DNA from 3 places in the Pseudomonas sp. LB3P25 genome. Region 3 is predicted to be linked to each of the others. Evidence: predicted binding sites of a transcription regulator. Region 3 holds the regulator's gene; each other region holds the start of a gene.

Region 1 (10,625 bases), 830 kb from region 3:
TTCTTCATTCAGGATGTTTTATAGGTCCGGCCTGCTCAAAAGGAAGGTGACCCATGCGTATAGACCGTTTAACCAGCAAATTGCAGTTAGCTTTGTCCGACGCCCAATCCCTGGCTGTCGGCCTCGATCATCCGGGTATTGAACCGGCGCACTTGATGCAAGCCATGCTTGAACAGCAGGGTGGTTCGATCAAACCCCTGTTGATGCAGGTCGGCTTTGACGTCAACAGCTTGCGTAAAGAGCTGACCAAAGAGCTCGACCAGCTGCCAAAAATCCAGAACCCGACCGGCGACGTGAACATGTCGCAGGATTTGGCGCGCCTGCTCAATCAGGCCGATCGTCTGGCCCAGCAGAAGGGCGATCAGTTCATCTCCAGTGAGCTGGTGTTGCTCGCCGCCATGGACGAGAACAGCAAGCTCGGCAAATTGTTGCTCGGCCAGGGCGTCAGCAAGAAAGCCCTGGAAAACGCGATCAACAACCTGCGCGGTGGTGAGGCCGTCAATGACGCCAACCACGAAGAGTCGCGTCAGGCGCTGGATAAATACACCGTCGACCTGACCAAGCGCGCCGAAGAAGGCAAGCTCGATCCGGTGATCGGCCGTGACGACGAAATTCGCCGGACCATTCAGGTCCTGCAACGCCGCACCAAGAACAACCCGGTGCTGATCGGTGAGCCTGGCGTGGGTAAAACCGCCATCGCCGAAGGCCTGGCCCAGCGCATCATCAACGGCGAAGTGCCGGATGGACTGAAAGGCAAACGCCTGCTGTCTCTGGACATGGGGTCGCTGATTGCCGGTGCCAAGTACCGTGGCGAGTTCGAAGAACGCCTCAAATCCCTGCTCAACGAACTGTCGAAGCAGGAAGGGCAGATCATTCTGTTCATCGACGAACTGCACACCATGGTCGGCGCCGGTAAAGGCGAAGGCTCGATGGATGCGGGCAACATGCTCAAACCGGCGTTGGCTCGCGGTGAGCTGCACTGCGTCGGCGCGACCACGCTCAATGAGTACCGCCAATATATAGAGAAGGATGCGGCCCTCGAACGGCGCTTCCAGAAAGTGCTGGTGGACGAGCCGAGTGAAGAAGACACCATCGCGATTTTGCGTGGCCTGAAGGAGCGTTACGAGGTTCACCACAAGGTGGCGATCACCGACGGCGCGATCATCGCTGCGGCCAAGCTCAGTCATCGCTACATCACTGATCGTCAGCTGCCGGACAAGGCCATCGACCTGATCGACGAGGCCGCCAGCCGCATCCGCATGGAGATCGACTCCAAGCCGGAAGTGCTCGATCGTCTGGAGCGTCGTCTGATTCAGCTGAAGGTGGAATCCCAGGCGCTGAAGAAAGAAAGCGACGAAGCCGCGATAAAACGTCTGGAAAAACTCCAGGAAGAAATCGTCCGCCTCGAGCGTGAGTACTCGGACCTCGAAGAAATCTGGAACTCGGAAAAAGCCGAAGTACAGGGCTCTGCGCAGATCCAGCAAAAAATCGAACAGTCCCGTCAGGAACTGGAAGCAGCGCGCCGCAAAGGCGACCTGAACCGCATGGCCGAGCTGCAATATGGGGTAATCCCGGACCTGGAGCGCAGCCTGCAAATGGTCGACCAGCATGGCAAAAGCGAAAACCAGTTGTTGCGCAGCAAGGTGACCGAAGAAGAAATCGCCGAAGTGGTCTCGAAGTGGACCGGCATTCCCGTGTCGAAAATGCTCGAAGGCGAGCGCGACAAGCTGATGAAGATGGAAAGCCTGTTGCACCAACGTGTGATCGGCCAGGACGAAGCGGTGATTGCCGTTTCCAACGCTGTGCGGCGTTCCCGTGCCGGGTTGTCCGATCCGAATCGCCCGAGCGGCTCGTTCATGTTCCTCGGCCCGACCGGTGTCGGTAAAACCGAGCTGTGCAAGGCGCTGGCCGAGTTCCTCTTTGATACGGAAGAGGCGATGGTGCGGATCGACATGTCCGAATTCATGGAGAAACATTCCGTGGCTCGTCTTATAGGCGCGCCACCAGGCTATGTAGGCTATGAAGAGGGCGGTTACCTGACCGAGGCGGTGCGTCGCAAGCCTTATTCGGTGATCCTCCTGGACGAGGTCGAGAAGGCCCACCCGGACGTCTTCAACATCTTGCTGCAAGTGCTGGAAGATGGCCGACTGACCGACAGTCATGGCCGCACGGTGGATTTCAAAAATACCGTGATTGTCATGACTTCCAACCTCGGTTCGGTGCAGATCCAGGAACTGGTCGGTGATCGTGAAGCACAGCGTGCGGCGGTGATGGATGCGATTTCCACGCACTTCCGGCCGGAGTTCATCAACCGGGTCGACGAAGTGGTGATCTTCGAGCCATTGGCTCGGGATCAGATCGCGGGCATTACCGAGATCCAGTTGGGTCGTCTGCGCAGTCGACTGACCGAGCGCGAGCTGAAGCTTGATCTCAGCCCTGAGGCCATGGATAAGCTGATAGCGGTGGGTTACGACCCGGTTTACGGCGCACGGCCGCTCAAACGAGCCATCCAGCGCTGGATCGAAAACCCGCTGGCGCAGCTGATTCTGTCCGGTCGTTTCATGCCGGGCGATACCGCCAAGGGTGTCGTGGAAAACGACGAAATCGTCTTCGTCTGAATCCCCGGCGGCAGCAAAACCTGTGAGGCCTCGCATTGCGAGGCCTTTTTTTCGCCAGGCTGTTGAACTGAAAGGAAAAGGCTTGTAAAGTGCGCCCCGCAGTAAGTCGCCCTGAAGGGTTTCTGCTCCCCAAGCAGGAATCTGAAATAAGTTGCAAATCATTAACTTGAAAGCAATTTAGGGGGTTGACAGAGGTGCTTAAGATTGTAGAATAGCGCGCCTCAGACACACGAACGCAGCGATGCGAACGGGTCGAAGGGGTGAAGCAAGCTTCACAGTTGTAAATTGAAATATGTAGTTCCGTGATAGCTCAGTCGGTAGAGCAAATGACTGTTAATCATTGGGTCCCAGGTTCGAGTCCTGGTCACGGAGCCAATTTCAAACCGGGGTATAGCGCAGTCCGGTAGCGCGCCTGCTTTGGGAGCAGGATGTCAGGAGTTCGAATCCCCTTACCCCGACCATTTTTGGGTCGTTAGCTCAGTTGGTAGAGCAGTTGGCTTTTAACCAATTGGTCGTAGGTTCGAATCCCACACGACCCACCATTTTTGAAACCAGTTAACGCTGGGATCAGATCTTAAGATCAGAGGCCAAAAGCACTGATCGAAGAAGGCGACTTTTTAAAGGTCGCCTTTTTATTACCGGGGTATAGCGCAGTCCGGTAGCGCGCCTGCTTTGGGAGCAGGATGTCAGGAGTTCGAATCCCCTTACCCCGACCATATTAAAAATCCTCGTATCGAAAGATACGGGGATTTTTTTTGTCTTCGAAAAAGAACACTTCAGTCATCGTACAACTTGCCGATAACGAGACGACGGGGTACTGCCGAAACAACGCCCCTTATCCAAGCCACTACAAGAAAAAGGGCGTTCGTTATGTTGCTTCGTCAGTTAAATATCGCTCCTCGGGCAGCCTTGGGGTTTGCCCTGATTGCCGTATTGGTCGCTTTGCTCGGCCTATTTGCCTTGGGACAAATGTCGAGCATCCGCGACAGCGAGGTGGCGGTGGAGAAACAATGGCTGCCGAGCATTCGTGGTGGTGACGAGATCCGCGAAATAATGCTGCGCATCCGTACTATTTCCCTGCGCATGGCCCTGGATCAGGATCCGAAGAACATTCCTGTCTACCGTGGCCAGATGGACACCCGCGACAAAGAGTTGAGCGAGAAGATTGCGGCTTATGATCAGTTGGTCAATACCGCAGAAGGCAAGGCCTTGTATGACCAGTTCAAAACCACCTTCGCGGCTTATCGCTCCGGTATTGCTCAATCGTTCTCCCTGGCCGAACAGGGTCGTGGTGACGAATTGACCAAGTTGCTGCTGGTCGACATGAAAACCGTGGTCGATGGCTCCGGCAAACAGCTCACTGACCTGGCGGATCTGTTCGCCAAACAAGTCGTCGCCGAGAGCCAGAAATCGGCAGCGCATTACGAAACATCGCGAATGATCGTCAGCCTGTTCATCGCATTGGCGGCGTTGGCCACTGTCGGCCTGGCGATGCTGCTGACCCGCAGTATCGTCAAGCCGTTGAACGAAGCGTTGAATGCCGCGGAAAACGTGGCACGAGGCGACCTGACTCGCCCCATCGAAACCCATGGCAACGATGAAGTAAGTCGCTTGCTCAAGGCGTTGGCGACCATGCAGCACAACCTGCGTGAAACCTTGCAAGGTATCAGCGGCTCGGCGGCGCAATTGGCGACAGCGGCTGACGAGTTGAATGCGGTCACGCTCGACAGCACTCAGAACCTGCAACAGCAGAACAACGAGATCGAACAAGCGGCGACGGCTGTCACTGAAATGACCACCGCGGTGGAGGAGGTCGCCCGCAACGCGGTGTCGACCTCCGACGCCACGCGCCAATCCAGTGAGTCCGCGCACGCGGGTCAGGAGCGGGTCAGCGAAACAGTCACGGCCATCGGCGCCCTTGCCAGCGATGTGCAGATCACTGGCACATTGGTGCAGTCCCTGGCCAACCAGTCTCAGGACATCGGCAAGGTTCTGGATGTGATTCGTGCGATTGCCGAGCAAACCAACTTGCTGGCCCTCAACGCCGCCATTGAAGCGGCGCGCGCCGGGGAAAGCGGTAGAGGTTTCGCGGTGGTTGCCGACGAAGTTCGCGCCTTGGCCTACCGCACGCAGCAATCGACTCAGGAAATCGAGCAAATGGTTCAGGGCATGCGCAGCGGCTCGACTCAGGCGCTGGATTCCATGCAGGCCAGCTCAACCCGTGCGGCCAGCACATTGGCCCTGGCCGAGCGTGCAGGCGAGGCGTTGCAGACCATCACCGCGTCGGTTCATCAGATCCACGAGCGCAATCTGGTAATCGCCAGCGCTGCCGAAGAACAGGCGCAGGTGGCACGTGAAGTCGACCGCAACCTGGTGAATATTCGTGATCTTTCGGTGCGATCTGCCGCCGGCGCGGATCAGACCAGCACCTCCAGCCAGGAGCTATCACAACTGGCTAATGCCTTGCAGGGCATGGTGCGGCGCTTCCAGCTTTAATTTTTTCCAGACGCAAAAAAGCCGCGCTTCTCGACGGAAAAGCGCGGCTTGGATCTCAGAGGCTTAGGCGCCGTCTTGGTCCTTCAAGTGCTCGAACAAGCCTTTTGGCATTTTCTTGCCATTGGCTTCGTAGTTGGCTTTCACGTTATCGAAAGCTTCTTGTTCGTCGATGAAACCGTCATGGTTGGTGTCGATCTTGTCGAAATTGGACTTTGGCGCGACTTTCAGGAATTCAGCACGGGATACCTTGCCGTCGCCATCCGTGTCGGTTTTAGCCATCGAGGCATCGCCACACTTGCCTTCGCCACATTTGCCTTCAGGGGTTTTCACGACCTGTTCGGCCGAGGCCAGCAGGTAGCCCTGCGTCAGAGGTTGCGAGGCGAACACAGAGCCGGACAACATCATGCCACCGGCCAAAACAGCGCCGAGCAGACCGATAGTGTTTTTGGTGGTACGGGACATTTCAATACTCCTGGGTTGCACGACACAACCGTTCGATAAAGGACGCCACGTCAGTGCGGCGATAAACCTGTGCAGGCGGGGTGCCTTGCTCGGGTGTGGCCATTTAGCGGGTGTGGTGTATCGCTACTGTGTCGCGCAAGGGGGGAGTTTGTAAGCGAAGGGGATGAAACGCGGGGGGAGATACAGTGAGACACACATCTCCAAATCAATGGAGATCAACTGTGGGAGTGAGCCTGCTCGCGATGGCGGTGTGTCAGGCGACATTGATGTCGACTGTTCAGACGCCATCGCGAGCAGGCTCGCTCCCACAGTTAGATTGGGGTTAGTGCAACTTGAGGCGCGGCTCAGTCCCGCGCCCGATCTTGCTGCCCAACATCAGCATCGCCGTGCGGAACGCGCCATACAGCGCCATCTGGTGCATGCGGTACAGCGATACGTAAAACATCCGCGCCAGCCAGCCTTCAAGCATCACGCTGCCGGTGAGGTTGCCCATCAAGTTACCCACCGCCGAAAAACGCGACAGCGAGATCAGTGAGCCGTAGTCGGTGTATTTGTACGCAGGCAGAGGTTTGCCTTCGATCCGCAGTTTCAGCGATTTGGCCAGCAACGAAGCTTGCTGATGCGCAGCCTGGGCGCGTGGCGGAACATTGCGATCGGTACCTGGCTGCGGGCAGGCCGCGCAGTCACCGAAGGCGAAGATGTTCTCGTCGCGGGTGGTTTGCAGGGTCGGCAGCACTTGCAGCTGATTGATCCGGTTGGTCTCCAGACCATCGATGTCCTTGAGGAAGCCCGGTGCACGAATCCCGGCGGCCCAGACTTTCAGGCTGGCGTTGATCACTTTGCCGTCGGCGGTAATCAGGCTGTCGGTCGTCACTTCACTGACCGCGGCATTGGTCATGACGTTAACGCCGAGTTTCTCCAAGGTTTTATGCACCGGCCCGCCGATACGTTCCGGCAGGGCGGGTAGCACCCGTGGTCCGGCTTCGATCAGCGTGATGTGCATGTTCTCTGGTTTGATCCGGTCCAGGCCGTAAGCCGCGAGTTCATGGGCAGCGTTGTGCAGTTCGGCGGCCAGTTCGACCCCGGTGGCACCGGCACCCACGATCGCCACGCTGATCTGCTCGACCTTGTCGGTTTGCCCGGCATGGGCGCGCAGGTAGTGGTTGAGCAATTGCTGGTGAAAGCGCTCGGCCTGTTTGCGGGTGTCGAGGAACAGGCAGTGTTGCGCTGCGCCCTGAGTGCCGAAATCGTTGGTGGTGCTGCCGACCGCGATCACCAGCGAGTCATAACCCACTTCGCGCGCCGGGACCAGTTCAATGCCGGCTTCGTCATAGGTGGCGGCCAGCTGGATTTTCTTCTGTGCGCGATCAAGCCCGCTCATGCGCCCCAGCTGGAACTCGAAGTGGTTCCATTTCGCCTGGGCAACATAGTTGAGTTCGTCTTCGGAAGAGTTTAGCGATCCGGCCGCCACTTCATGCAACAGCGGTTTCCAGATGTGGGTCAAGTTCGCGTCGACCAGCATCACACTGGCCGTGCCGCGTTTGCCCAGAGTCTTACCCAGACGGGTAGCCAACTCCAGACCGCCGGCGCCGCCGCCAACGATGACAATACGATGAGTCATGGGGATATCTCGCAAGGCTAAAAGAAATCGGTGCCATTACCCGAGCGAGCGCGATGCAGCTCATAGCGTCAGGTAACTGATAAGTCGGCTCAACAGGCCCAAACCAATGGTCACTGCCAACACCACCACCAGGAGCATCCACGGCCGGAAAGGCCGGCGCTCGACTTGGTGCTGGGACAGTTGCAGGTACTCTTCGACATGCTTTTGGTCGTCGGGGTTCAGGCGGCTGGTCATATTGGGCCTCGTCAGGGGTAGACGTTGCTAAATGTGTAGAAGCTACAAGCAGGCTGCTGTGTAACACGTTAGCCCACATTGAACGGAGCATAGCCGCTGGCCGGAATGGGCTCGACGCTCACCGTATCGTCCAGGCGAATGATTCCACTTTGTAACATTAGTTACCCCAAGCAGAAGTCCTGATATTTCTCCAAATCGACCCAAACACGCATAAATTTTTTTTGAGATGGGGCCGAGCCGGTCAAACGTCCCGGGTATTGGCGCAGGATGCCTGCCTGGGTCGATGGCAGAGCCGCGACTATCAAGCATCGCGCTCGACCACGCGCCGGTGGCAATCTGCCGGGGTCAATACCTTGCCCACTCTGGAACGGACCCTGATGGTCTCGACCGGCTCCGACAGGTCGCTGTCCAGCAGCACCGAATGACTCTCGCCCTTGCTGTAGAGGAAGCGCTCACCCCACTGGCGCATGCTGACCACTATGGGAAACACGGAGCGCCCCATCTCGGTTAAAACATACTCCTTGTAGGCACTGCCGTCGGACGCCGGTTGGACTTCGAATACGCCCAACTCGACCAACATTTTGAGTTTGACCGTAAGGATGTTTTTGGCAAGGCCAAGACGTTTCTGGAATTCACTGAAGCGGCGAACGTCATCGAAAGCGTCGCGGATGATCATCAACACCCAACGATCTCCGATAGCTTCAAGAGTCCGGGCCACAGGGCATTCGCTCTGTGCCAGTAGCTTTTGTCTGGCCATGACTCTCCAACCTTCCGGGGTAGATTGTTTATGAAAAAGTTCTAACGTCAGACGAAAATATTTTGAAATATCTAGTTGTATTTTAGAACCAGGTTTGCTAAAAATCAACGCATCGGTTTTCTTTAAAAACCACATACTTCCAAGGATGGAGTGATGACGCTGAACGCTCAAAAACCTTTGAAAATGGACTTCGAAGCCGAAAAATCAGCAGGCGGAGCCACTACCCTGCTACCTCAGGGGCGTGCAGCCACCACCCTCAGCCATTACCAGACACTTCTCTTCGCTATCACCTGCGCTATGGCCGTGGCCAATGTCTATTTCGCACAGCCGCTGCTGGAGTCCATGGCCGCCAGCCTGTCGGTTCCGCCCAGCGCTATCGGAGTGGTGGTCACTGCTACTCAGGCCGGATATGCGGTGGGGCTGCTTTTCATAGTCCCTCTGGGCGATCTGCTGAACCGCAAGAAACTCATCCTGACGCAGATGCTGATGTCGGCCGTAGCCCTGTGCGCAGTAGGACTGGCCCAAGGTTGGGGCATGCTGCTCGGCGCGATGGTGCTGGTCGGTCTGATGGCCGTCGTGGTTCAAGTGGTGGTCGCCTACGCTGCCACACTGGCGAGCCCTGACCAGCGAGGCCAAGCCATCGGAACGGTGACCAGTGGCGTAGTGCTGGGCATTCTGCTCGCCCGCTTCGTCTCTGGCGCGATGGCTGACCTGGCCGGATGGCGAGGCGTCTACTTCATGTCGGCAGCCTTGATGGTTGGCATGGCGTTGGTGCTGTACCGAACCATGCCGGCGTCGACAACGCCACCAGCCAAAGGCAGCTACTGGAAGTTACTGCGTTCGGTCTTCCAGTTGTATCTGACAGAACACACACTGCGCGTCAGAGGCACCTTTGCCCTGCTCATATTCGCCGCATTCAGTGTGTTGTGGACCGCAATGGTACTGCCGCTAAGCGCGCCTCCGCTGTCGCTTTCACATACCCAGATTGGCCTGTTCGGTCTGGCCGGAGTGGCTGGCGCGCTGGCCGCAGCACGGGCCGGGCGACTGGCCGACCAAGGGCTCGGCAATCGCACGACAGGCGTTGCTCTGGCGCTATTGACCTTGTCCTGGCTGCCAACCGCGTTTGTTGAAAGCTCATTGCTGGCCATGGTGGTGGGCGTAGTACTGCTGGACTTTGCCGTGCAAGCGGTGCATGTGACCAATCAGAGCCTGATCTTCGCGGCGCGGCCCGATGCGCAAAGCCGTCTGGTGGGCGCCTATATGTGTTTCTACTCAGTGGGTAGCGGTTTGGGCGCAATAGCTGCCACTTACACTTATGCTCACTTTGGCTGGGTGGCCGTTTGCCTGTTGGGTGCTGCCATCAGTGGGATAGCCCTGTTGTATTGGTTGTATCTGGAACTGACCTCCCGATAACTTCTTGATCGTCGAAAACTACTTTCCATTGTTTGCGAACTCTGGCGTGGAACTGTGTGCCTGCCACACAAACTTGAATATCAATATGAGGTATGTATGGCACTGCACACATTAACTATTACTTCGCATCAACTTGAATTTCAGCTACCGGTCAATGCCCCCTTCACGGATATAGAGTACGAGGCCGGAGGAAAAAACGTGATTCCTCTGGGGTGCCGCGTAGGGGCGTGTGGCGCCTGTCTGATCAGGGTTACATCAGGTATCGAGGCTTTGAATCCTCGGGATGACGATGAAGAGGCTTTTATCGAGGTACTGGGTTACAGCGGTGAAGAATACCGGCTGGCCTGTCAATGCCTGATAAGAGGTGAAGTGGCCATTGATATCATTGGCTGATAGTTGCTGTTGAAGTCTGTTAATTATTTAAAGCGTTTTAAATAAACTTAAAAGAGGCTTGTTTATGCTTAACCGTGTAAAGAATGTTGGCTATGGTGATCGCACTCCTTTTCTCAACGCCGCCGCTTCGGTGAATCTGCGCGGGGAAATTGACCAGATAATCGATCGCCAGGTAGAGCAATGGTACGAAACCGTACCTCAGGCCGCTCACCTGGAAGGCAAGGACGTGAACAGTCTGTATTACAAGCGTCACCTGATCGAAACAGCATGGCGCATCCGACTGCTGCGGGTTGCCGAAGCAAAAGCGCTGGTCGAAGTGGCCAAGGTCAGCCCGGAAGCTGCGCAGATCTGGGCCCACTACGAGCAGGAAGAGATGCTCCACGACGACCTGTTCATTCAGGACCTGGAACGAGTAGGCGTCAGCCGCGAGGAATTTCTCGCCACCGAACCCTACCTGTCCACCAAGCTGCTGGCCGGCTTCTTTTCGTACCTGCTGGACCATGAGGGACCGCTTGGCGTGGTCGCTTATTCCTACCTGGTTGAGTACGTCAACGTGAAGCTCGAACCGCGCAAGCTCGAAGCGCTCAAGTCTTCGATCGGCGAGACCAAGATTGTTGGCCAGGTTTCCCAC
Region 2 (10,625 bases), 3.4 Mb from region 3:
AGATGATCGAGCGTCAGGCCGATTACGTGCAGGGCATCAACCACAGCAGCGGAAGCACCGGCCTGGGCCTGTACTTTGCCGGGCGGATTGCCGCACTTCATCAACGCAATGGCGTGGGCGGACGCACCGACATCAGCAATGGCGGCCCGCTGGGCGGCGGTGTGTTCGGCCTTTACCTCCCCTGACAGGTACATCCCCCGTAGGAGCTGGCGAAGCCTGCGATCTTTTAAACAGCAACGACAAAAGATCGCAGGCTGCGCCAGCTCCTACCGGATTTGTGGTGGCCGAAAATCAGAGGTTTCCAGCCAATGATTTTCTTTTTGTGCGGTGCTTGATATTCCGAACAGGCGGAGCCTATTTTGTACGGGTCGCCGTTCGCGGCTTGCATAACAAAAAGGATTGCGTCATGACAACCGATGGCCATTGTTCACTCGCGGAGCGATTGACGGGCATTGATGAGATTGAATGTGTCACGCCGGACTTGAATGGCGTACCGCGCGGCAAGGTAATGACCGCCGAAGGCTTTCTCGAAGGGCGGCGTTTGCAGATGGCGCGGGGGGTGCTGCTGCAATGCATCATGGGCGGATACCCGCCAGCGCGTTTTTACGGCAGCGATGACGGCGACCTGGCGTTGGTCCCCGACCCGGCGCAGATTCATCGCTTGCCGTGGAGCCAGCAGCCGCGAGCCTTGGCCATTTGCGATGCGCACGAGCTGACCGGCGAAAGCTCGTCTCTGTCGACTCGCGGCCAACTCAAAGCCGTGATCGCGCGTTACGCGGCCCTCGGCTTGGCGCCGGTGGTGGCGACCGAGCTGGAATTTTTTGTCTTCGCACCCAATACCGACCCGACTCAACCGTTCCAGCCGCCGCTGGGCCTGGACGGTCGTCGCGAGGACGGTCTTTCGGCGTTCAGTGTCAGTTCCAATAATGGTTTGCGCCCGTTCTTCGGTGAAGTCTACGCCTGCATGGCGGCCCTGGGCTTGCCGCGCGATACCTTCTTGCACGAGATGGGCATCAGCCAGTTCGAGATCAACTTGCTGCACGGCGACCCACTGCTACTGGCCGACCAGACACTGCTGTTCAAACATTTGCTTAAAGAAGTCGCGCTCAAGCATGGCCTGACCGTGGTTTGCATGGCCAAGCCGCTGGCGCACACGCCGGGCAGTTCGATGCATATTCACCAGAGCATCATCGAGATCGGCAGCGGGCGTAATGTGTTTAGCGACAAGGCCGGTGAGCCGACCGCGACCTTCCGTCATTTCATCGCGGGCCAGCAGGCCGGCATGGCGGATTTCACCGCGTTGTTCGCACCGAACGTGAACTCGTATCAGCGCTTGTGCCATCCCTTCGCATCACCGAATAATGCTTGCTGGTCCCACGACAACCGGGCGGCCGGATTGCGCATTCCGGCCAGTTCGCCCGCCGCTCGTCGGGTCGAGAACCGTTTGCCGGGGGCTGATGCAAATCCGTATCTTGCGATCGCGGCCAGCCTTGCCGCAGGGTTGTATGGCATTGAACACAAACTGGAGCCGAGTGAGCCGATCCAGGGTGAATTCGAAGTGCCGGACAATCTTTCGTTGCCGTGTACCTTGCATGCGGCTCTTGAGCGTCTGAAACGTAGCCAATTGGCGAAGGAACTGTTTGGCAAGGAGTTCATCGAAGGCTACATCGCCTCGAAGACCATGGAGTTGACCAGCTTCTTTGATGAAATTACTCCCTGGGAGCGCCGTGTCCTGGCAGCTCAGGCCTGACGATCCGTCGTCTTCGGGCTATCTTTTCGGATAGCCCGTTTCTCACCGCAAGGAGCCGCTCGGAACGCCGATGCGCCAAATCTGGAAACCCTTTCGAGCGCTTTATTTTGCCTCGCTGATGATGTTGATCGGCTCTGGACTGTTGAGTACTTACCTGGCCTTGCGCCTGGCCGCCGACCACGTCGACAGCCTGTGGGTCGGTGCGTTGATGGCAGCCAACTATTGCGGCCTGGTGCTGGGTGGCAAAATCGGCCACCGGCTGATTGCCCGGGTCGGGCATATTCGCGCCTATTCAGCCTGTGCCGGGATTGTCGGTGCGGCGGTGCTGGGCCATGGCCTGGTGGACTGGTTGCCTGCCTGGATCTTCCTGCGGGTGATCGTCGGCCTCGGCATGATGTGCCAATACATGGTCATCGAAAGCTGGCTCAATGAGCAGGCCGAAGCCTCGCAGCGGGGGACGGTATTCAGCGGCTACATGATCGCTTCGTACCTGGGGCTGGTGCTGGGGCAGTTGATTCTGGTCATGCACCCGGGCCTTGGCCTTGAGCTGCTGATGCTGGTCGCCTTGTGCTTTGCCCTGTGCCTGGTGCCGGTGGCCCTGACCCGGCGGATTCACCCGGCGCCGTTGCACCCGGCACCGATGGAGCCACGGTTCTTCATCAAGCGCGTGCCGCAGTCGTTGAGCACGGTGCTGGGGGCGGGGCTGATCATTGGTTCGTTCTACGGTCTGGCACCGCTGTATGCCTCACAGCAGGGGTTATCCACGGAGCAGGTCGGTCTGTTCATGGGTAGCTGCATTTTTGCGGGCTTGCTGGTGCAATGGCCGTTGGGCTGGCTGTCCGACCGTTATGACCGGGCGCTGTTGATCCGCTGTTTTGCAGTGGTCCTGGCGCTTGCCGCGTTGCCGCTGGCAATCATGCAACAGGTACCGCTGGAGATTTTGTTTATCACCGGGTTCTGCTGTTCGCTGGTGATGTTCTGCCTGTATCCGCTGGCGGTGGCATTCTCCAACGACCACGTCGAGGGTGATCGTCGGGTGTCCCTGACGGCGATGCTGTTGGTGACCTATGGCGTCGGCGCCAGTATCGGGCCACTGGTGGCCGGGGTACTGATGAAGCTGTTCGGCAGCCACATGCTCTATGCCTTCTTCAGCTTCTTCGCGTTGGTGCTGGTGTGGCGGATCCGCCCGAAAGCGGTGACCAATCTGCATCAGGTCGACGATGCGCCGCTGCATCACGTCGCCATGCCGGACAGTATGTCGAGTTCGCCGTTGGTGGCTTGCCTTGACCCGCGTGTCGATGAGCAGGTGGTGCAAGACCAGATGCAGAGCCCGATCAGCCCTGAACCGGAATCTGAACCAGAGCCCGAAACCGATCCGCCGCCCGAAGACCCTGATGCACCTCGCGAGCAAAGTTTTACCGAGGCCAGGCCTTAAATTCCATGCATAAAAAAAACGGGCAGTCACCGCAAGGGACTGCCCGTTTTCTGTTGAAGCGTTGTATTACATGTCGTCTTTGTCGAAGCGCCGCGCTTCGCGCTGAAGCTGATAGACGAACCGTTCTACCTGGCGCTGCACCAGCCCGCTCATGTTGTGAAAGCGTACGCCGGCGAAGGTGGTGGAGATCCTTTCTTCGAAGTGCAGGTAACGCAGCTCGACCGGTGCCGTCATGTTGCCAAAGGGCAGGGCGGCGATGAAGCGGTCATAGACCTGGCCCAGCTGCAGGCTGCCCGTGATGTCGCCTTCGAAGCGCAACTTGCAGCCGGTGGCGGAGATGTCCAGCAGCTTGCCGCTGATCGGCGACTTGAGTTTTTCACCACCCAGATCGACGTTGACCAGTTGTGCCAGCTTCAGTGCAGCACGAAATGCATTACGACGCTGATGGTAAACCACCTGGGCGGGCAGGGCGCCACGGTAGCAGCGACCGCCACCGGATTCGTCGATGGTCAACGGGCCGTTGCTTTCCCAGGCAATACGCACGCCGTCGTGAAAGCCTTCGACCTTGAACGGTTCGCCGGCCAGCAGGAAGCGTTCACCGTCGCGGGGAATCATTTCGTCCAGGGCAATCATGTTGCTGTCACGGTCAATGTCCACCAGATAACTCTGGAAGCGCTGGCTGCGCTCATGGAACGTGATGATCAGCGGATCATGGCTGTCTTGCAGCTGGCGCAGGTTGCCGGAGATCTCCAGGGGTGTGGTGAGCACCTTGGGTGGCTGCGGAGCATCTTCCGCGCTTATGGCATTGAACACGGTTCATCAATCTCCAGACAAGGTATGACTACGGCTGGCCAGCATTTTGACAGTATGTTGCGCGTCTTGATAGTGCGCGCTTTTCAGCAGACTCAGGCCTGACTGAGCGGGCGTGGCTTCGCAAGCATGGAGGTTGATCCGCGCGCATCGTAGAGCGCTGGCGGCTCGCCGCCGTTGAGGATTTTCAGCTGATTGGCCGTCGCGGCCTGTTGCACCAGGATTGACTGGCCATTCTTGACGTTGGCCGCCTGGCACTGAGCCAGAAGATCGGTCAATACATCGCTCTGCTCCAACAGCTGATCGCCAATGCTCGAATGGCTGGCAAGTTGCTCCAGGCCGTTGCGGTTGGTCGGCAGGTTGAGGCTGGCGAGGATTTCACTGCGCTTGCGGCCATGCTGATCGAGCAAAATGATCAATGCCTGTTTCTGCGCCAGAATCTCTTCGAGCAGTGGCATGTCGCGACCGTGCAAGGCGAGGGACTCGGTTTGCAGTAACTCCAGCAAGTGCTGTGCTGGAGCGAAGTCGTCGGTGATCAGTTGCAGTAAATTAGTGTCGTGCATGGCTGGCCTTGGGTTTTAAGCGTCCAAAAGCCTGGCGCAGGCCTTGGCCTAGCGCTGGGCTTCGAAGTTGAGCAGTTTGCTGGCTACACGGTTGCTGTCGACTTTGTAGCTGCCATCGGCAATCGCTGCTTTCAACTCGGCCACGCGGGCGTTGTCGACGGCAGGCTGATCGCGCAGCTTGTCAGTGACCTTCTGCAACTGTTGAGCCTCATTGCTGAGATGTACCGATTCCCCGCTTTTGACGGTACTGGCCTGTTCGGCCGGGGTATTCAGCGGCGCGGATTTGCCGGTTTCGGCGGTTTCCTTCGCGGCGCTGGTACGTGTACTGCCGGTAAGTGACGAGGAACTGTTTAAACGGCTGAAATCGATGACCATGACAAAAAACCTCTGGGTATTTGGACGCTTGCCATGTTTTCGGCCATACCCGGAAAAACTTTAGACCCATTTATCAATGAGCTTGCGCGCGCCAGTGCTTGCCCTGCGTGGGCACAGTTTAGGCAACAGTCGAGTGGCGCGCCATCTCTTCACCAACAGAGGTCGCTACATGGCCACTTCCACCTGGCCGGGCGCGGTGACTTGCGCCTTGATGACCCGCTGGGAGTTGAGGTTTTTCACCCGAATCTGTTCGCGCAGGCCGCCGTTGGACAGCGCTTCACCCGGCATGCGCACGCTGAGTGTTCCACTGCGGGCGGTAATTACCACCTGGTCGCCCTTGCTGATGACTTCTGCCTGTTCCATGTGCACCAGGGTCATGACCTGGTCGGCGACCATTGGTCGGGTAAGTTTCTGCCCGATCGCCTGGTCGACGGAAGTCAGGTAACCCTGATTGATCAAGCTGATGTCGCGCTCGCGCAGGGTCACATCCTGGGGCTCGACGATGCCGGTGCGCCGCAGCGCACGGGTGGTGGTCACAATGTCGCGAAACAGGCGCACTTGCGCGGGTACGAAGACGGTCCAGGGGGACGTGCCTTCACAAGCAACCTTGACGGTAACCCGCCCCAGCGGCCTTGCCGGACTCTCAAGCGTGGCTGTCAATTCCTTGTCACACATGGGCATGCGCAGCCGCGGATCGAGTTGCTTGACCTCGATCTCGTAGCGGCCTTGCGTTTGACTGGTTGCCAAATAGTCTTCTACGGTGAATTCAAGAAAGCCCTGAGTGACGCCGATAAGCATGTCAGGCAAGGTAACCGCGTCAGCAAGGGCAGGGCAGCCAGCGTTGAACAGGCAGACGGCCGACACCGCGCAAAGCAATCTGCGGGCGTTTGATGTCAGGCGTCGGAAAAATGTCGGTTCTGTGTTCATAAGAGTTAAAAAGCAAGCGCCGTGCCGTTTAGTGATGAATGTGCGTCGCAACACACTTAAGCGTTGGTGTAGGAGTCTGTGCATGGCTGGTGTAATGGATGCGGTAAACCAGCGCACGCAACTGGTAGGGCAGAATCGCCTTGAGCTGTTGTTGTTCCGTCTCGACGGCCAGCAGCTGTATGGGATCAACGTGTTCAAGGTTCGGGAGGTGCTGCAATGCCCCAAACTGACGCTGATGCCAAAATCCAGTCCTGTCGTGTGCGGTGTGGCAAACATTCGGGGGGCGACCATTCCGATTCTTGATCTGGCCATGGCGACCGGTTCCGGTGCGCTGAAAGATCAAAGCAATCCCTTCGTGATCATCACGGAGTACAACACCAAGACCCAGGGTTTCCTGGTGCGGTCGGTGGAACGCATCGTCAACATGAATTGGGAGGAGATTCATCCGCCACCCAAGGGCACGGGACGCGATCATTACCTGACGGCTGTGACTCGGATCGACAATCAGTTAGTCGAAATCATCGATGTCGAGAAAGTGCTGGCAGAAGTGGCGCCAACACCGGAAGCGATTTCCGTCGGTGTGGTGGATGTCGAAACCCAGCACAAGGCGCTCTCTTTGCGAGTACTGACGGTCGATGACTCGTCGGTGGCGCGCAAGCAGGTAACCCGTTGTCTGCAGACAGTCGGTGTCGAGGTGGTGGCGTTGAACGACGGTCGGCAAGCGCTGGATTACCTGCGCAAACTGGTCGACGAGGGCAAGAAGCCGGAAGAAGAGTTCCTGATGATGATTTCCGACATCGAGATGCCGGAGATGGACGGGTACACCCTGACGGCCGAGATCCGTAACGACCCTCGCATGCAAAAGCTTCACATCATCCTGCATACTTCGTTGTCGGGTGTATTCAATCAGGCGATGGTCAAGAAGGTCGGTGCCGATGACTTCCTTGCCAAATTCCGTCCTGATGACCTGGCATCCCGGGTAGTCGACCGGATCAAAGCAGCAGACATCAGCTAGGGGCCTAATGCCCCTAACGGTTAACACGATTTAAGAGGCGGCATCTTTGTCTACGGGTAATTTGGATTTCGAACAGTTCCGGGTCTTCCTGGAAAAAGCCTGTGGCATTTTGCTCGGTGAAAACAAGCAGTACCTGGTCTCGAGCCGTCTCAACAAACTGATGGAACAGCAAGGCATCAAGTCCCTGGGTGAGCTGGTCCAGCGCATCCAGACCCAGCCGCGCAGTGGTTTGCGCGAGATGGTGGTGGATGCCATGACCACCAACGAAACCCTGTGGTTTCGTGACACCTATCCGTTTGAAGTCTTGAAGAACAAGGTGCTGCCCGCAGCGATCAAGGCCGCCCCTGGCCAGCGCCTGCGGATCTGGTCGGCGGCGTGTTCGTCGGGTCAGGAACCGTATTCGCTGTCGATGTCGATCGATGAGTTCGAGCGCGTGAACATGGGTCAGTTGAAGATGGGCGTGCAGATCGTTGCCACCGACCTGTCCGGCACCATGCTGACCAACTGCAAGACCGGCGAGTACGACAGCCTGGCCATCGGCCGTGGTCTGTCGCCCGAGCGCCTTCAACGTTATTTCGACCCGAAAGGGCCGGGGCGCTGGGCAATCAAGGCGCCGATCAAGAGCCGGGTGGAGTTTCGCTCGTTCAACCTGCTGGACAGCTACGCGAGCCTCGGCAAGTTCGACATCGTGTTCTGCCGCAACGTGCTGATCTACTTCTCCGCCGAGGTGAAGAAGGACATCCTGTTGCGCATTCACAGCACGTTGAAGCCAGGCGGTTATCTGTTCCTCGGTGCTTCCGAGGCGCTGAACGGTTTGCCGGATCATTACCAGATGGTCCAGTGCAGCCCGGGGATCATTTACCAGGCGAAGTGATGTAAAAAGCGCCAGGCATAAAAAACGGGAGTCCTCAAGGGCTCCCGTTTTTTATGCCTGCCGCTTTTTCTGAAAACACCACTGACCCTGTGGGAGCGAGCCTGCTCGCGAAAGCGGTGGGTCAGGCAATGCAGATGTCGATTGACATGACGCTTTCGCGAGCAGGCTCGCTCCCACAACGGATAAGTGTTCCCCGTGAGAAAGCGGCAGAAAAGCGGCAGGCGGCGGAAATCAGTTGCCGCTTTTCTGGCATTGCCACATTGCCACTGCCCGCAAAGCCCCGGTTTATGGCCTTTTTTGAATTGGCACGACGCTTGCTATGTCCCTGTTACGAAAAATCAGGTCACCCGAAGGTTTCCGACATGAGCATCAGCTTCGATAAAGCGCTCGGTATCCACGAACAAGCCCTGGGCTTCCGCGCTCAGCGTGCCGAAGTCCTGGCCAACAACATCGCCAACGCCGACACCCCGAACTACAAGGCTCGGGATCTGGACTTCTCGAAAGTACTCGCCGAGCAGAACGAGAAGACCAAGAGCGGCACTTTCGCCTTGAACATGACCAACAGCCGTCATATCGAAGCCGAAGGCCTGGGCAATGGCGACGAGTCGCTGCTGTATCGCACGCCGATGCAACCGTCGATCGACCAGAACACCGTGGACGCCCAGCTTGAACAGTCGAACTACGCGGAAAACGCGATCGGCTTCCAGGCCAGCTTCACCCTGCTCAACAGCAAATTCAAAGGGCTGATGTCAGCCCTGCGCGGAGAGTAAGCCATGTCTCTATCCAGTGTTTTCAACATTGCCGGTAGCGGCATGAGTGCCCAGACCACTCGCTTGAACACCGTCGCCAGTAACATCGCCAACGCCGAAACCGTCTCGTCGAGCATCGACCAGACCTACCGTGCACGGCACCCGGTATTCGCCACCATGTTCCAGGGCGGCCAGAGCGGCGGCAGCGATTCGCTGTTCCAGAACCAGGACGCGGCCGGTCAAGGCGTGCAAGTGCTGGGCGTGGTCGAAGACCAGAGCAACCTTGAAGCGCGCTACGAGCCGAACCATCCGGCGGCCGACGCCAAGGGCTACGTCTACTACCCGAACGTCAACGTGGTGGAAGAAATGGCTGACATGATTTCCGCGAGCCGTTCGTTCCAGACCAACGCCGAAATGATGAACACCGCCAAAACCATGATGCAGAAGGTCCTGACCCTCGGTCAGTGATAAGGGGCGACTCAGATGAGTGTTACCGATACCACCAGTGGTTTGAGCCTCAACGACATCCTGGCCAACTCCTCGATCAAGACCACCACCACGACTGATGGCCTGGCGTCGGCCACCAACAGCGCCACGGGCAGCAAAGCCCTGGGCAAGGACGCGTTCCTGCAGTTGCTGGTGACGCAACTGAAAAACCAGAACCCGCTGGAGCCGCAAGACAACGGTGCGTTCGTCGCCCAGTTGGCGCAGTTCAGCAGCCTGGAAGGCATCACCACGCTCAACGACACCGTCAGTGGCCTGGCGAGCAATTACAACTCGTCCCAGGCATTGCAGGCGTCGTCGCTGGTCGGGCGTTCGGTCATTGCACCGGGCGGCTCGGCGGTGGTCGATACCTCCAAGAGTTTCAACGGCACCATCGCCGTACCGGCGTCGGCGGACCCGGTCACGGTCAAGATCACCAATGCCGATGGCAAGGTTGTCCGCACCATCGACCTGGGCAGCCAGGCAGCCGGTACTTCCAGTTTCATCTGGGATGGCAAAAACGATGCAGGCGAAGTGGCCACGGCGGGTACATATACCTTCGGCGCTACTGCGACCTACGACGGCAAGGCGACCTCGCTGGTGACGTACCTGCCGGCAACCGTCAACAGCGTGACCATCAGCCAGACCGGCGGTGAGTTGATGTTGAACCTGGCCGGGTTGGGCAGCATCGCCCTGTCCAAAGTACAAACCATTGGTATATAGAGCCGATTAGCACGGCACAAAGGAGTGGAATATGTCTTTCAATATCGGCCTTAGCGGTCTCTATGCAGCCAACAAACAACTGGACGTAACCGGCAACAACATCGCCAACGTCGCGACCACCGGTTTCAAATCGTCCCGTGCAGAATTCGAAGACGTGTACTCGGCGACCAAGCTGGGTTCAGGCGGCAAGACCACCGGTAACGGTGTGCGTCTGGCCAACGTTTCCCAACAGTTCACCCAGGGCGACATCAACAACACCGGTAACGTGCTGGACATGGGCATCAACGGTTCCGGCTTCTTCGTACTGAGCAACAGCGGCTCGCTGTCCTACACCCGTGCCGGTACGTTCAAGGTCGACAAGGACGGTTACGTCACCAACACCGACGGCACTTCGCGTCTGCAGGGCTACGGTGTGGATGCCAATGGCAAGATTCAGAACGGTGTGTTGACCGACCTGCGCATTGACACCTCCAACCTGGCGCCGAAAACCACCACCACCGTGTCGTCGACCATCAACCTGAACTCTTCGGCTGACGTGATCGACCAGGCGGTTCTGACCAACAAGTTCGATCCGACCAAGTCGGCCACCTTCACCAAGCAGTTCAGCACCCCGATTTTCGACACTCAGGGTAACCAGCACACCATGGATCAATACATGGTCAAGACTGGGGCCAACACGTGGGATACCTACACGCTGATTGATGGTCGCAACCCCGATGGCAGCGATCCTGCTGTTGCCGCTACCGCTCCGGTCCCTTCGACCATGACGTTCGACACGTCGGGCAAGTTGCTCCAGGTCAGCACTCCGCCCGTTCCGACCATCAGCAGCGATCTGAAGATCATGAACTGGACTCCAGGCACTGTGACCGCTGGCGTCTGGACGGCCAACGGCGCCGCCGCGAGCGCGGCGGGCGTGACCAT
Region 3 (10,625 bases):
AGCGCTTTGTGGATGGCCTGCGGGCTGATCATCATCGCCGCGGTGGACGTGCCGGTGCAGCTTTGGGAAAGCCACAAGAAACTGCTGATGACCAAGCAGGAAGTGCGTGACGAGCATAAGGATCAGGAAGGGAAGCCAGAGGTTAAGCAACGGATTCGCCAGCTGCAGCGCGACATGTCCCAGCGCCGGATGATGGCGGCGATTCCCGACGCCGATGTGGTCATCACCAACCCGACTCACTACGCCGTAGCGCTCAAGTACGATCCAGACAAGGGCGGGGCGCCTATGTTGATCGCCAAGGGCAGCGACTTCCTTGCCTTGAAGATCCGTGAAATCGCGATGGCCAACGAAGTGCTGCTGCTTGAGTCGCCGGCGCTGGCGCGTTCGATCTACTACTCCACCGAGCTTGAGCAGGAAATCCCCGGCGGGCTCTACCTTGCCGTCGCTCAGGTGCTCGCTTACGTTTATCAGATCCGCCAGCACCGCGCAGGCAAGAGCAAACGCCCGGATCCGCTCAAGGATGATTTGCCGATTCCTCCAGACTTGCGGCGCGACTCCTGATGCCTGTAGCAGCTGCCGAGCCTGCGAGGCTGCGTTCGGCTGCGCAGCAGTCGTAAACCTTTGCGAGAACTTCGGTTGAGCGCGACCCCGGCTCGGACGCAGCCTCGCAGGCTCGGCAGCTGCTACAAAGGCTCAATCAATCTCTCTGTTTCGCACTTCGGCAAAAGTTGGAAGGCTTCTTGCAGTAGCGGCTCTGCGCCTGCTTCAGGCGTCAAAAGTTTGCTTTAAAGGAACGGGGAAAACCGGTGGATCGCTCTCAGTTACTCAACAGTGCCCGCACAAACGTTGCCGACTTAAGTCGGGGCAATCTGGGCGTGCCGTTGTTGCTGCTGGTCATGTTGGCAATGATGATGTTGCCGGTGCCGCCGTTCCTGCTGGATGTGTTTTTCACGTTTAACATTGCCTTGTCCATCGTCGTGCTGCTGGTGTGCGTCTACGCCTTGCGGCCGCTGGATTTTGCGGTGTTCCCGACCATTCTGCTGGTGGCAACATTGCTGCGACTGGCGCTCAACGTGGCCTCCACGCGGGTGGTGATGCTCCACGGTCAGGACGGCCATGCCGCCGCCGGTAAGGTGATCCAGGCCTTCGGTGAGGTGGTGATCGGCGGTAACTACGTGGTCGGTATCGTCGTCTTCGCAATTTTGATGATCATCAACTTCGTCGTGGTGACCAAGGGTGCCGGGCGGATTTCCGAGGTGAGCGCACGCTTCACCCTCGATGCGATGCCCGGTAAACAAATGGCGATCGACGCCGACTTGAACGCCGGACTGATCGACCAGAACCAGGCCAAGCTGCGCCGGATGGAAGTGGCCCAGGAAGCCGAGTTCTACGGTTCCATGGACGGTGCCAGCAAATTCGTTCGCGGTGACGCCATTGCCGGTCTGCTGATCCTGTTCATCAACCTGATTGGTGGCATGGCGGTCGGTATCTTCCAGCACAACATGAGCTTCGCCGACGCCGGCAAGGTTTACGCATTGCTGACGATTGGTGACGGTTTGGTGGCGCAATTGCCATCACTGCTTTTATCTACAGCAGCAGCGATCATGGTGACCCGTGCTTCCGGTTCGGAAGACATGGGCAAGCAGATCAATCGCCAGATGTTCGCCTCGCCCAAAGCGTTGGCCGTGGCGGCGGGTTTGATGGCGGTGATGGGCCTCGTGCCGGGCATGCCGCACTTTTCCTTTCTCAGCATGGCAGCCCTGGCGGCCGGCGGCGCGTACCTGTTCTGGAAGAAGCAGAACGTGGTCAAGGTTCAGGCTCTGCAAGAGGTCAAGCGTCAACAGGAATTGCTGCCATCGCCAGCTCGCGCTCAGGAAACCAAGGAGCTTGGCTGGGATGACGTGACGCCGATCGACATGATCGGCCTGGAAGTCGGCTACCGGCTGATTCCGCTGGTGGACCGCAACCAGGGTGGTCAGTTGCTGGCGCGGATCAAGGGCGTGCGCAAGAAGCTGTCCCAGGATCTGGGCTTCCTGATGCCGACCGTGCATATCCGTGACAACCTCGACCTGGCGCCGAGTGCCTATCGCCTGACCCTGATGGGGGTGATCCTGGCCGAAGCAGAGATTTATCCGGAGCGCGAGCTGGCGATCAACCCGGGGCAGGTCTACGGGACGCTCAACGGCATTACCGCCAAAGATCCGGCTTTCGGTCTGGAGGCGGTCTGGATCGAAATCAGCCAGCGTGCCCAGGCACAATCCCTCGGTTACACCGTGGTCGATGCCAGTACGGTCGTGGCAACCCACTTGAACCAGATTTTGTACAAGCACTCGAGCGAGCTGATCGGTCACGAAGAAGTGCAGCAGCTCATGCAATTGCTGGCCAAAAACTCGCCAAAACTGGCCGAAGAGCTGGTGCCTGGTGTGGTATCGCTGTCGCAGCTGCTCAAAGTTTTGCAGGCTTTGTTGGCCGAACAGGTGCCAGTACGGGACATTCGCAGCATTGCCGAGGCCATCGCCAACAATGCCAGCAAGAGTCAAGATACTGCCGCGCTGGTGGCTGCGGTGCGCGTCGGCGTATCCCGCGCAATCGTCCAAAGCATTGTAGGGACTGACTCCGAGCTACCAGTGATCACCCTGGAGCCAAGGTTGGAACAAATATTGCTCAATAGTCTTCAGAAGGCAGGACAAGGCTCGGAAGAGGGCGTTCTGCTGGAGCCAAGCATGGCTGAGAAACTGCAACGCTCGTTGATCGATGCGGCGCAGCGTCAGGAAATGCAAGGTCAACCGGTGATTCTGCTGGTAGCCGGCCCGGTTCGCGCGATGCTGTCGCGATTCGGCCGATTGGCAGTCCCGGGTTTGCATGTGTTGGCTTACCAGGAAATCCCTGACAACAAGCAAGTGACCATCGTTGCGACAGTAGGGCCCAACGGCTGAGGTAGTGGTATATGCAAGTTAAGCGTTTTTTCGCCGCCGATATGCGTCAGGCCATGAAACTGGTTCGTGATGAGCTGGGCGCTGATGCCGCTATCATTGGCAACCGCCGGATCGCCGGTGGTGTCGAGCTGACGGCTGCCCTGGATTACAAGTTGTCGGCGCTGGCCCCGCGCGTTCCGAACATGGAACTCGAAGACGAGCTGCGCAAGACCCAGTCGCGGATCGTCACCGCTCAGGCCGAGCTGAGCCTGCGCAGCGATGGCGAGAGCGATAAGTCCACCAATCGCCAGTTGTTCGCCGGCCTGCCGTTGACCGCCGCCGAGCCGCTGATCGAACCGACCTACGCGGAACCCCGTCGTCCTGCACCGGCCGCGGCACCTGCCTCCGGTGGCGTGGATCCACGGGCGTTCGACTCGATGCGTTTCGAACTCAACAGCCTGCGCGAACTGATGGAAGTGCAACTCGGCTCCCTGGCCTGGAATCAGCTGCAAGGCAGCCGTCCGGCCCAGGCCAACCTTTGGCGTCGCCTGCAACGCATCGGCCTGTCCGGCCCGTTGTCGCGCGATTTGCTGGCGCTGATTACCGATATTGAAGAACCTCGTCAGGCCTGGCGCATGTTGCTGGCGCACCTGGCGCGGATGATCGCCACACCGGAAGTCGAGCCTTTGGAAGAGGGCGGCGTGATTGCCATGGTCGGCCCTGCCGGCATGGGCAAGACCACCACCCTGGCCAAGCTCGCAGCCCGCTACGTACTCAAGTACGGCGCGCAGAACATCGCGCTGGTGAGCATGGACAGCTACCGCATTGGTGCTCAGGAACAACTCAAGACGTTGGGCCGCATTCTCAATGTGTCGGTGACGCATGTCGATCCGGGCCAGTCGCTGGTGCAGGCGCTGGAGCCTTTGCTGCGCAAACGCGTGGTGCTGATCGATACCGCGGGCCTTCAGGCCAGCGATCCGGCACTGCGCATGCAGCTTGAAAGCCTGGCCGGTCGTGGCATCAAATCGAAAAATTATCTGGTTTTGGCAACCACCAGCCAGAAACAGGTTCTAACGGCCGCTTATCACAGTTACAAACGCTGCGGCCTCGCTGGCTGCATCCTGACTAAACTGGATGAAACGGCAAGTCTGGGCGAGGTGTTGAGCCTGGCCATCAGTCATGAGTTGCCGGTGGCCTACCTGACCGATGGCCCGCGGATTCCGGATGATTTACATCTGCCGCGTCGTCATCAGTTGGTCAGTCGCGCCGTCAGCGTGCAAATGCAAGAAGAACCCAGCGAAGAAGCCATGGCTGACATGTTCGCTGATATTTACCACAGCCCGACCAAGCAGGTCGGCTGAGGTACTAATGAACAGTTTTTGTACCTACATCGATGGTCTGCCATGCATTGTTCAGTTAGTGAACGCGCAGCCAGTAATGTGGCCTCCGTCTAAGTAAGACAAGGTAAAGAAAATTCATGGGCAGCATGCATCCCGTACAGGTGATCGCGGTGACCGGCGGCAAAGGTGGCGTCGGGAAGACTAACGTGTCAGTGAACTTGTCCCTGGCTCTAGCTGAGCTCGGTCGGCGCGTCATGCTGTTGGACGCCGATCTGGGGCTGGCGAACGTCGACGTTCTGCTGGGACTGACACCCAAACGTACTTTGGCCGACGTGATCGAGGGCCGCTGCGAGCTGCGCGACGTGTTGTTGCAGGGCCCTGGCGGTATCCGCATCGTCCCGGCCGCGTCCGGCACACAGAGCATGGTTCATTTGAGCCCGGCTCAACACGCCGGCCTGATCCAGGCGTTCAGCGATATCGGCGACAACCTCGACGTGTTGGTGATCGACACCGCCGCGGGCATTGGTGACTCGGTCGTCAGTTTCGTTCGCGCGGCGCAAGAAGTCTTGCTGGTGGTCTGCGACGAACCGACCTCGATCACCGATGCCTACGCACTGATCAAACTGCTGAACCGCGATTACGGCATGAACCGTTTCCGCGTCCTGGCCAACATGGCCCAGAGCCCGCAGGAAGGGCGCAACCTGTTCGCCAAGTTGACCAAGGTCACGGATCGCTTCCTTGACGTCGCCTTACAATACGTCGGCGCAGTGCCTTACGACGAAAGCGTGCGCAAGGCTGTGCAGAAGCAGCGCGCCGTTTACGAAGCCTTCCCGCGTTCCAAGTGCTCACTGGCGTTCAAGGCCATTGCACAGAAGGTCGATACCTGGCCGCTGCCTGCCAACCCGCGTGGGCACCTGGAGTTTTTCGTCGAGCGCCTCGTGCAACAAACCGCAGGACCCGTGCTATGACAGCCAGTGGCTATAACCTCTACAAGAAGTCGGCACGTGATGCGCAGTACGAGCTGATCGAGCGTTACGCGCCACTGGTTAAACGCATTGCCTACCACTTGCTGGCGCGTCTGCCGGCCAGTGTCCAGGTCGAAGACCTGATCCAGGCCGGGATGATCGGCCTGCTTGAAGTGTCGACCAAATACGACGCCAGCAAAGGCGCGAGTTTCGAGACGTACGCGGGCATTCGAATCCGCGGCGCGATGCTCGATGAAGTACGCAAGGGGGACTGGGCGCCACGTTCGGTCCACCGCAATACCCGCATGGTCAGCGACGCAATTCGCTCGATTGAAGCTAAAACCGGCCGTGACGCTAAAGATCACGAGGTTGCGGCCGAACTCCAATTGAGTCTCGACGATTATTACGGGATTTTGAACGACACCCTGGGCAGCCGGTTATTCAGTTTCGACGATCTGTTGCAGGACGGCGAACACGAAGGGCTGCACGAGGATGGCGCCAGTGCTCATCTGGAGCCGTCACGCGATCTGGAAGATGAACGCTTCCAGGCGGCGCTGGCGGACGCGATTGCCAATTTGCCGGAGCGTGAGCGACTGGTGTTGGCGCTGTACTACGACGAAGAGTTGAATCTCAAGGAAATCGGTGAGGTCCTGGGGGTCAGCGAATCTCGGGTCAGCCAGTTACACAGCCAGTGCGCGGCCCGTTTGCGGGGGCGTTTGGGGGAGTGGCGAGCGCGCTGAAGGCAGTGTGGGGACACTGCGAACGCGGCGGGTGGGGTGTTGAACCGTACCGGTCCCGATCTGTTGTGCTCCAGACAGTCATTGAGTGCTTTGCCGGATTGATTGAAATGGCGCGTCCAGGTGCTGGGCGCGTTTAAGACTGCTTGGAGGTCGAATTGGACAAGAACATGAAAATCCTCATCGTTGATGACTTCTCAACGATGCGGCGGATCATTAAAAACCTGTTGCGTGACCTTGGGTTCACCAACACGGTCGAGGCCGACGATGGCACTACCGCCATTCCGGTTCTCAACAGCGGCAGCATCGACTTTCTGGTAACAGACTGGAACATGCCTGGCATGACCGGTATCGATCTGCTGCGCCACGTGCGCGCCGATGAAAAGCTCAAGCACCTGCCGGTGCTGATGGTGACCGCTGAAGCCAAGCGCGAGCAGATCATCGAGGCAGCCCAGGCCGGTGTTAACGGCTATGTGGTCAAGCCCTTCACGGCCCAGGCGTTAAAAGAAAAAATCGAGAAGATTTTCGAACGCATCGGTTGATTTGCGAAGCCACTGCGCCACGGGGGAGCTATGGAGCATTACGAGTCTTCACAGGGCGATTTCGAATCGACTCTGAAAAAACACGCGGTCGAACTGGTCGAAAGCCTTGAAAAAGGCAGGTTCGGCGACGCTGTGCAACTGATCCATGAGCTCAATCAGACCCGTGACCGTGGCCTGTATCAGGAAGTGGGCAAGCTCACCCGCGAGCTGCATAGCGCGATCGTCAATTTTCAGATTGACCCGCACATGCCGCAAGCCGAGGAAGTCTCGCAGATCACGGATGCCACCGAGCGTCTGGGTTATGTGGTCAAGCTGACCGAGGCTGCTGCCAACCGCACCATGGACCTGGTGGAAAACGCCACGCCGCTGGTCAACAGCCTGAGCAACGAAGCCCAGGCCTTGAGCACCGACTGGGGACGGTTCATGCGTCGCGAAGTCGGGGCTGAAGAGTTCCGCGAACTGGCCCGGCGAGTCGACGGTTTCCTGACACGCAGCAGCGAAGACAATCGGGTTGTGTCGAGCAACCTCAACGACATTCTGCTCGCTCAGGATTACCAGGACCTCACCGGTCAAGTGATCAAGCGCGTGACCCAATTGGTCACCGAAGTTGAAAGCAACCTGCTCAAGCTCGTGCTTATGGCCAGCCAGGTGGACCGCTTTGCGGGCATCGAACATGACCATGAAGCGATGCTGGCAGAAAAAGATCCGCAAAAACATCTCTCTCAGGGTGAAGGTCCGCAGATTCATGCCGATAAAAGAGAAGACGTTGTGTCCGGTCAGGACGATGTAGACGATTTGCTTTCCAGCCTTGGATTCTAGGAGCACCCCTACACATGAGCTTCGGCGCCGATGAAGAGATCCTTCAGGATTTCCTGGTTGAGGCCGGCGAGATTCTAGAGCAACTGTCCGAACAGCTGGTCGAGCTTGAAAGCCGACCGGATGATGCGGACTTGCTCAATGCAATTTTTCGCGGTTTTCACACTGTAAAAGGAGGCGCCGGCTTCCTCCAACTCAACGAGCTGGTGGAGTGCTGTCACATCGCCGAGAACGTGTTCGACATCCTGCGCAAGGGTGAGCGTCGCGTCGACTCGGAACTGATGGACGTGGTTCTCGAAGCGCTGGATGCGGTGAACAGCATGTTTACCGAAGTCCGCGAGCGCAGTCCGATCACGGCTGCCACGCCTGAGTTGCTGGCAGCGCTGGCCCGTCTGGCCGAGCCGCAAACTGAAGAAGCCGCACCGGTAGCCGACGTGGTCGAAACACCGGCTGCTGAAAGCGAGTCGGGTGACATCACCGATAATGAATTCGAACAACTGCTGGACTCGCTGAACGCCGTCAAGGCGCAGGCAGAGGCCCCGGCGGCTGCTCCGCTGCCGGCGGGTAATGCCGCTACCAGCGACGAAATTACCGATGCCGAGTTCGAGTCGTTGCTCGATCAGCTGCACGGTAAGGGCCAGTTCGCCGTCGATGCGGTAGCCCCGGCGCCAGCCGCACCGGCTGCCCCGAAAGCGGCAGGCGACAGCTCCGATATCACTGACGACGAGTTCGAAGCACTGCTCGATCAGTTGCACGGCAAGGGCAACTTTGCCGTGGATGCGTTGGAATCGGCCATTGCTGCGGTTCCGGCCCCGGCTGCGCCCACCGCTAAAGCGGCTGGCGGCGACCTGATCTCCGATCACGAGTTCGAATCGCTGCTCGATGAATTGCACGGCAAGGGCAAGTTCACTGAAGTGGGCACCGCTACCGGCGCCAGCGCTTCGGTTGCGGCGTCAGTGGCCAAGGCTGTTGCACCGAAACCCGTCGCCAAAGCGCCCGAGCCTAAAGCCGAAGCGCCGAAACCTGTCGCTGCTGCCCCGGCTCCGGCGCGCGCCCCGGCCGCGCCACCACCGGAAAAACCAGCCAGCGAAGCCGAGACCACCGTGCGGGTCGATACCGCGCGTCTCGACGAAATCATGAACATGGTCGGCGAGTTGGTACTGGTGCGTAACCGCTTGGTACGTCTGGGCCTCAACAGCGGCGACGAAGCCATGTCCAAGGCCGTGTCGAACCTCGACGTGGTCACAGCCGACCTGCAAACCGCGGTCATGAAGACCCGGATGCAACCGATCAAGAAAGTCTTCGGACGCTTCCCGCGCCTGGTTCGCGACCTGGCTCGCCAGCTCAAGAAAGAGATCAACCTGGAACTGGTCGGCGAAGAAACCGACCTCGACAAGAACCTCGTCGAGGCCCTGGCCGACCCGTTGGTCCACTTGGTGCGCAACTCGGTCGACCACGGTATTGAAGAGCCGGCCGAGCGCGAAGCAATGGGCAAGCCTCGCAGCGGCAAGGTGATCCTGTCCGCTGAACAGGAAGGCGACCACATCCTGCTGTCCATCTCCGATGACGGCAAGGGCATGGACGCCGATGTTCTGCGCGGCATTGCCGTGAAAAAAGGCTTGATGGACAAGGATGCAGCCGATCGCCTCAGCGAGTCCGATTGCTTCAACCTGATCTTCGCGCCGGGTTTCTCGACCAAGACCGAAATTTCCGATGTCTCCGGACGCGGCGTGGGCATGGACGTGGTGAAAACCAAAATCGCCCAGCTCAACGGCACCATCAATATCTATTCGACCAAGGGCAAGGGCTCGAAGATCGTCATCAAGGTCCCGTTGACCCTGGCGATCATGCCAACGCTGATGGTCATGCTCGGCAACCAGGCGTTTGCGTTCCCGCTGGTGAACGTCAACGAGATCTTCCACCTCGACCTGTCGCGCACCAACGTGGTGGACGGCCAGGAAGTGGTGATCGTGCGGGACAAGGCGCTGCCATTGTTCTACCTCAAACGCTGGCTGGTCAGCTCTGCCGCTCACGAAGAGCAGCGCGAAGGCCATGTGGTGATCCTTTCGGTGGGCACTCAGCGGATCGGCTTCGTCGTCGATCAACTGGTGGGCCAGGAAGAAGTGGTCATCAAGCCATTGGGCAAAATGCTCCAGGGAACCCCGGGCATGTCCGGCGCCACCATCACCGGTGACGGCCGCATTGCGCTGATTCTCGATGTTCCGAGCATGCTCAAGCGTTACGCCGCACGGCGTATTTGATTCTGGTGGGGCGGGGCGACTGAGCCTCGCTCCGTCTAACGGAGTGTTTATGGCAGTTAAAGTCCTCGTGGTGGACGATTCGGGGTTTTTCCGCCGCCGCGTCTCGGAAATTCTTTCAGCGGATCCGAATATCCAGGTCGTCGGCACGGCGACCAACGGAAAAGAGGCAATCGATCAGGCGCTGGCCCTCAAGCCAGATGTGATCACCATGGACTACGAGATGCCGATGATGGATGGCATCACGGCGGTGCGGCACATCATGCAGCGCTGTCCGACCCCGGTGTTGATGTTCTCCTCGCTGACCCACGAAGGCGCTCGGGTAACCCTCGACGCGCTGGACGCTGGCGCGGTGGATTTCCTGCCGAAGAATTTCGAAGACATCTCCCGCAACCCGGAGAAGGTCAAGCAACTGCTGTGCGAGAAGATTCTCAGTATTTCGCGCAGTAACCGTCGTGCAAGCACCTACAGCGCCCCGGCCCCGGTGGCCGCGCCTGCACCGACGCCAGCACCTGCCAGCGTCAGCAGCTACGGCAGCAGCGCGCCTGCGCGTCCGGCACCGGCTCCGATTCCGGCTCGTGCACATGCCCCAGCCTCGTCGTCGCCTGCGCCGAAACGCAAAGCCTACAAACTGGTCGCCATCGGTACGTCCACTGGCGGCCCGGTTGCCCTGCAGCGGGTTCTGACCCAATTGCCGGCCAACTTCCCAGCCCCCATCGTATTGATCCAGCACATGCCGGCTGCCTTTACCAAGGCCTTCGCCGAGCGTCTGGACAAGCTCTGCCGCATCAGCGTCAAGGAAGCCGAGGATGGCGACATCCTGCGTCCGGGCCTGGCGTTGCTGGCGCCGGGTGGCAAGCAAATGATGATCGACGGTCGTGGCGCAGTGAAAATCCTCCCGGGTGACGAACGTCTGAACTACAAGCCGTGCGTGGACATCACCTTCGGTTCCGCGGCCAAGTCTTACGGTGACAAAGTTCTGGCGGTCGTATTGACCGGCATGGGCGCCGACGGTCGTGAAGGCGCGCGTCTGCTCAAGCAGGGCGGCAGTG

What was found. The regulator FliA, encoded in region 3, starts transcription of late flagellar genes. The targets are predictions, from matches to a motif close to CTAAAGTTTNNNNNNNNNNNGCCGNTAA.
Region 1: the regulator FliA is predicted to act here: its motif matches at 3,393-3,420, upstream of ACYZTW_RS28860 (methyl-accepting chemotaxis protein).
Region 2: the regulator FliA is predicted to act here: its motif matches at 4,970-4,997, upstream of flgM (flagellar biosynthesis anti-sigma factor FlgM).

Annotation. Positions count from the first base shown of each region.
Region 1 is NZ_CM142711.1:6,257,705-6,268,329, reverse strand. It holds gene clpB (ATP-dependent chaperone ClpB) at 54-2,618, shown strand; tRNA gene ACYZTW_RS28880 (tRNA-Asn) at 2,918-2,993, shown strand; tRNA gene ACYZTW_RS28875 (tRNA-Pro) at 3,003-3,079, shown strand; tRNA gene ACYZTW_RS28870 (tRNA-Lys) at 3,085-3,160, shown strand; tRNA gene ACYZTW_RS28865 (tRNA-Pro) at 3,258-3,334, shown strand; gene ACYZTW_RS28860 (methyl-accepting chemotaxis protein) at 3,489-5,114, shown strand; gene ACYZTW_RS28855 (HvfA family oxazolone/thioamide-modified RiPP metallophore) at 5,178-5,576, opposite strand; gene ACYZTW_RS28850 (NAD(P)/FAD-dependent oxidoreductase) at 5,899-7,197, opposite strand; gene ACYZTW_RS28845 (DUF3094 domain-containing protein) at 7,258-7,431, opposite strand; partial or broken gene ACYZTW_RS28840 (MOSC domain-containing protein) at 7,500-7,589, opposite strand; gene ACYZTW_RS28835 (winged helix-turn-helix transcriptional regulator) at 7,733-8,188, opposite strand; gene ACYZTW_RS28830 (MFS transporter) at 8,342-9,601, shown strand; gene ACYZTW_RS28825 (2Fe-2S iron-sulfur cluster-binding protein) at 9,698-9,994, shown strand; gene ACYZTW_RS28820 (hypothetical protein) at 10,059-10,625, shown strand, end outside.
Region 2 is NZ_CM142711.1:1,834,938-1,845,562, forward strand. It holds gene ACYZTW_RS08025 (sensor histidine kinase) at 1-185, shown strand, start outside; gene ACYZTW_RS08030 (glutamine synthetase family protein) at 509-1,750, shown strand; gene ACYZTW_RS08035 (MFS transporter) at 1,821-3,185, shown strand; gene ACYZTW_RS08040 (flagellar brake protein) at 3,252-3,998, opposite strand; gene ACYZTW_RS08045 (flagella synthesis protein FlgN) at 4,091-4,558, opposite strand; gene flgM (flagellar biosynthesis anti-sigma factor FlgM) at 4,607-4,933, opposite strand; gene flgA (flagellar basal body P-ring formation chaperone FlgA) at 5,099-5,860, opposite strand; gene ACYZTW_RS08060 (chemotaxis protein CheV) at 5,943-6,875, shown strand; gene cheR (protein-glutamate O-methyltransferase CheR) at 6,922-7,749, shown strand; gene flgB (flagellar basal body rod protein FlgB) at 8,112-8,519, shown strand; gene flgC (flagellar basal body rod protein FlgC) at 8,523-8,966, shown strand; gene flgD (flagellar hook assembly protein FlgD) at 8,982-9,704, shown strand; gene flgE (flagellar hook protein FlgE) at 9,736-10,625, shown strand, end outside.
Region 3 is NZ_CM142711.1:5,430,643-5,441,267, reverse strand. It holds gene flhB (flagellar biosynthesis protein FlhB) at 1-561, shown strand, start outside; gene flhA (flagellar biosynthesis protein FlhA) at 807-2,936, shown strand; gene flhF (flagellar biosynthesis protein FlhF) at 2,948-4,276, shown strand; gene fleN (flagellar synthesis regulator FleN) at 4,393-5,223, shown strand; gene fliA (RNA polymerase sigma factor FliA) at 5,220-5,960, shown strand; gene ACYZTW_RS25005 (chemotaxis response regulator CheY) at 6,128-6,499, shown strand; gene ACYZTW_RS25000 (protein phosphatase CheZ) at 6,530-7,318, shown strand; gene ACYZTW_RS24995 (chemotaxis protein CheA) at 7,333-9,576, shown strand; gene ACYZTW_RS24990 (protein-glutamate methylesterase/protein-glutamine glutaminase) at 9,626-10,625, shown strand, end outside.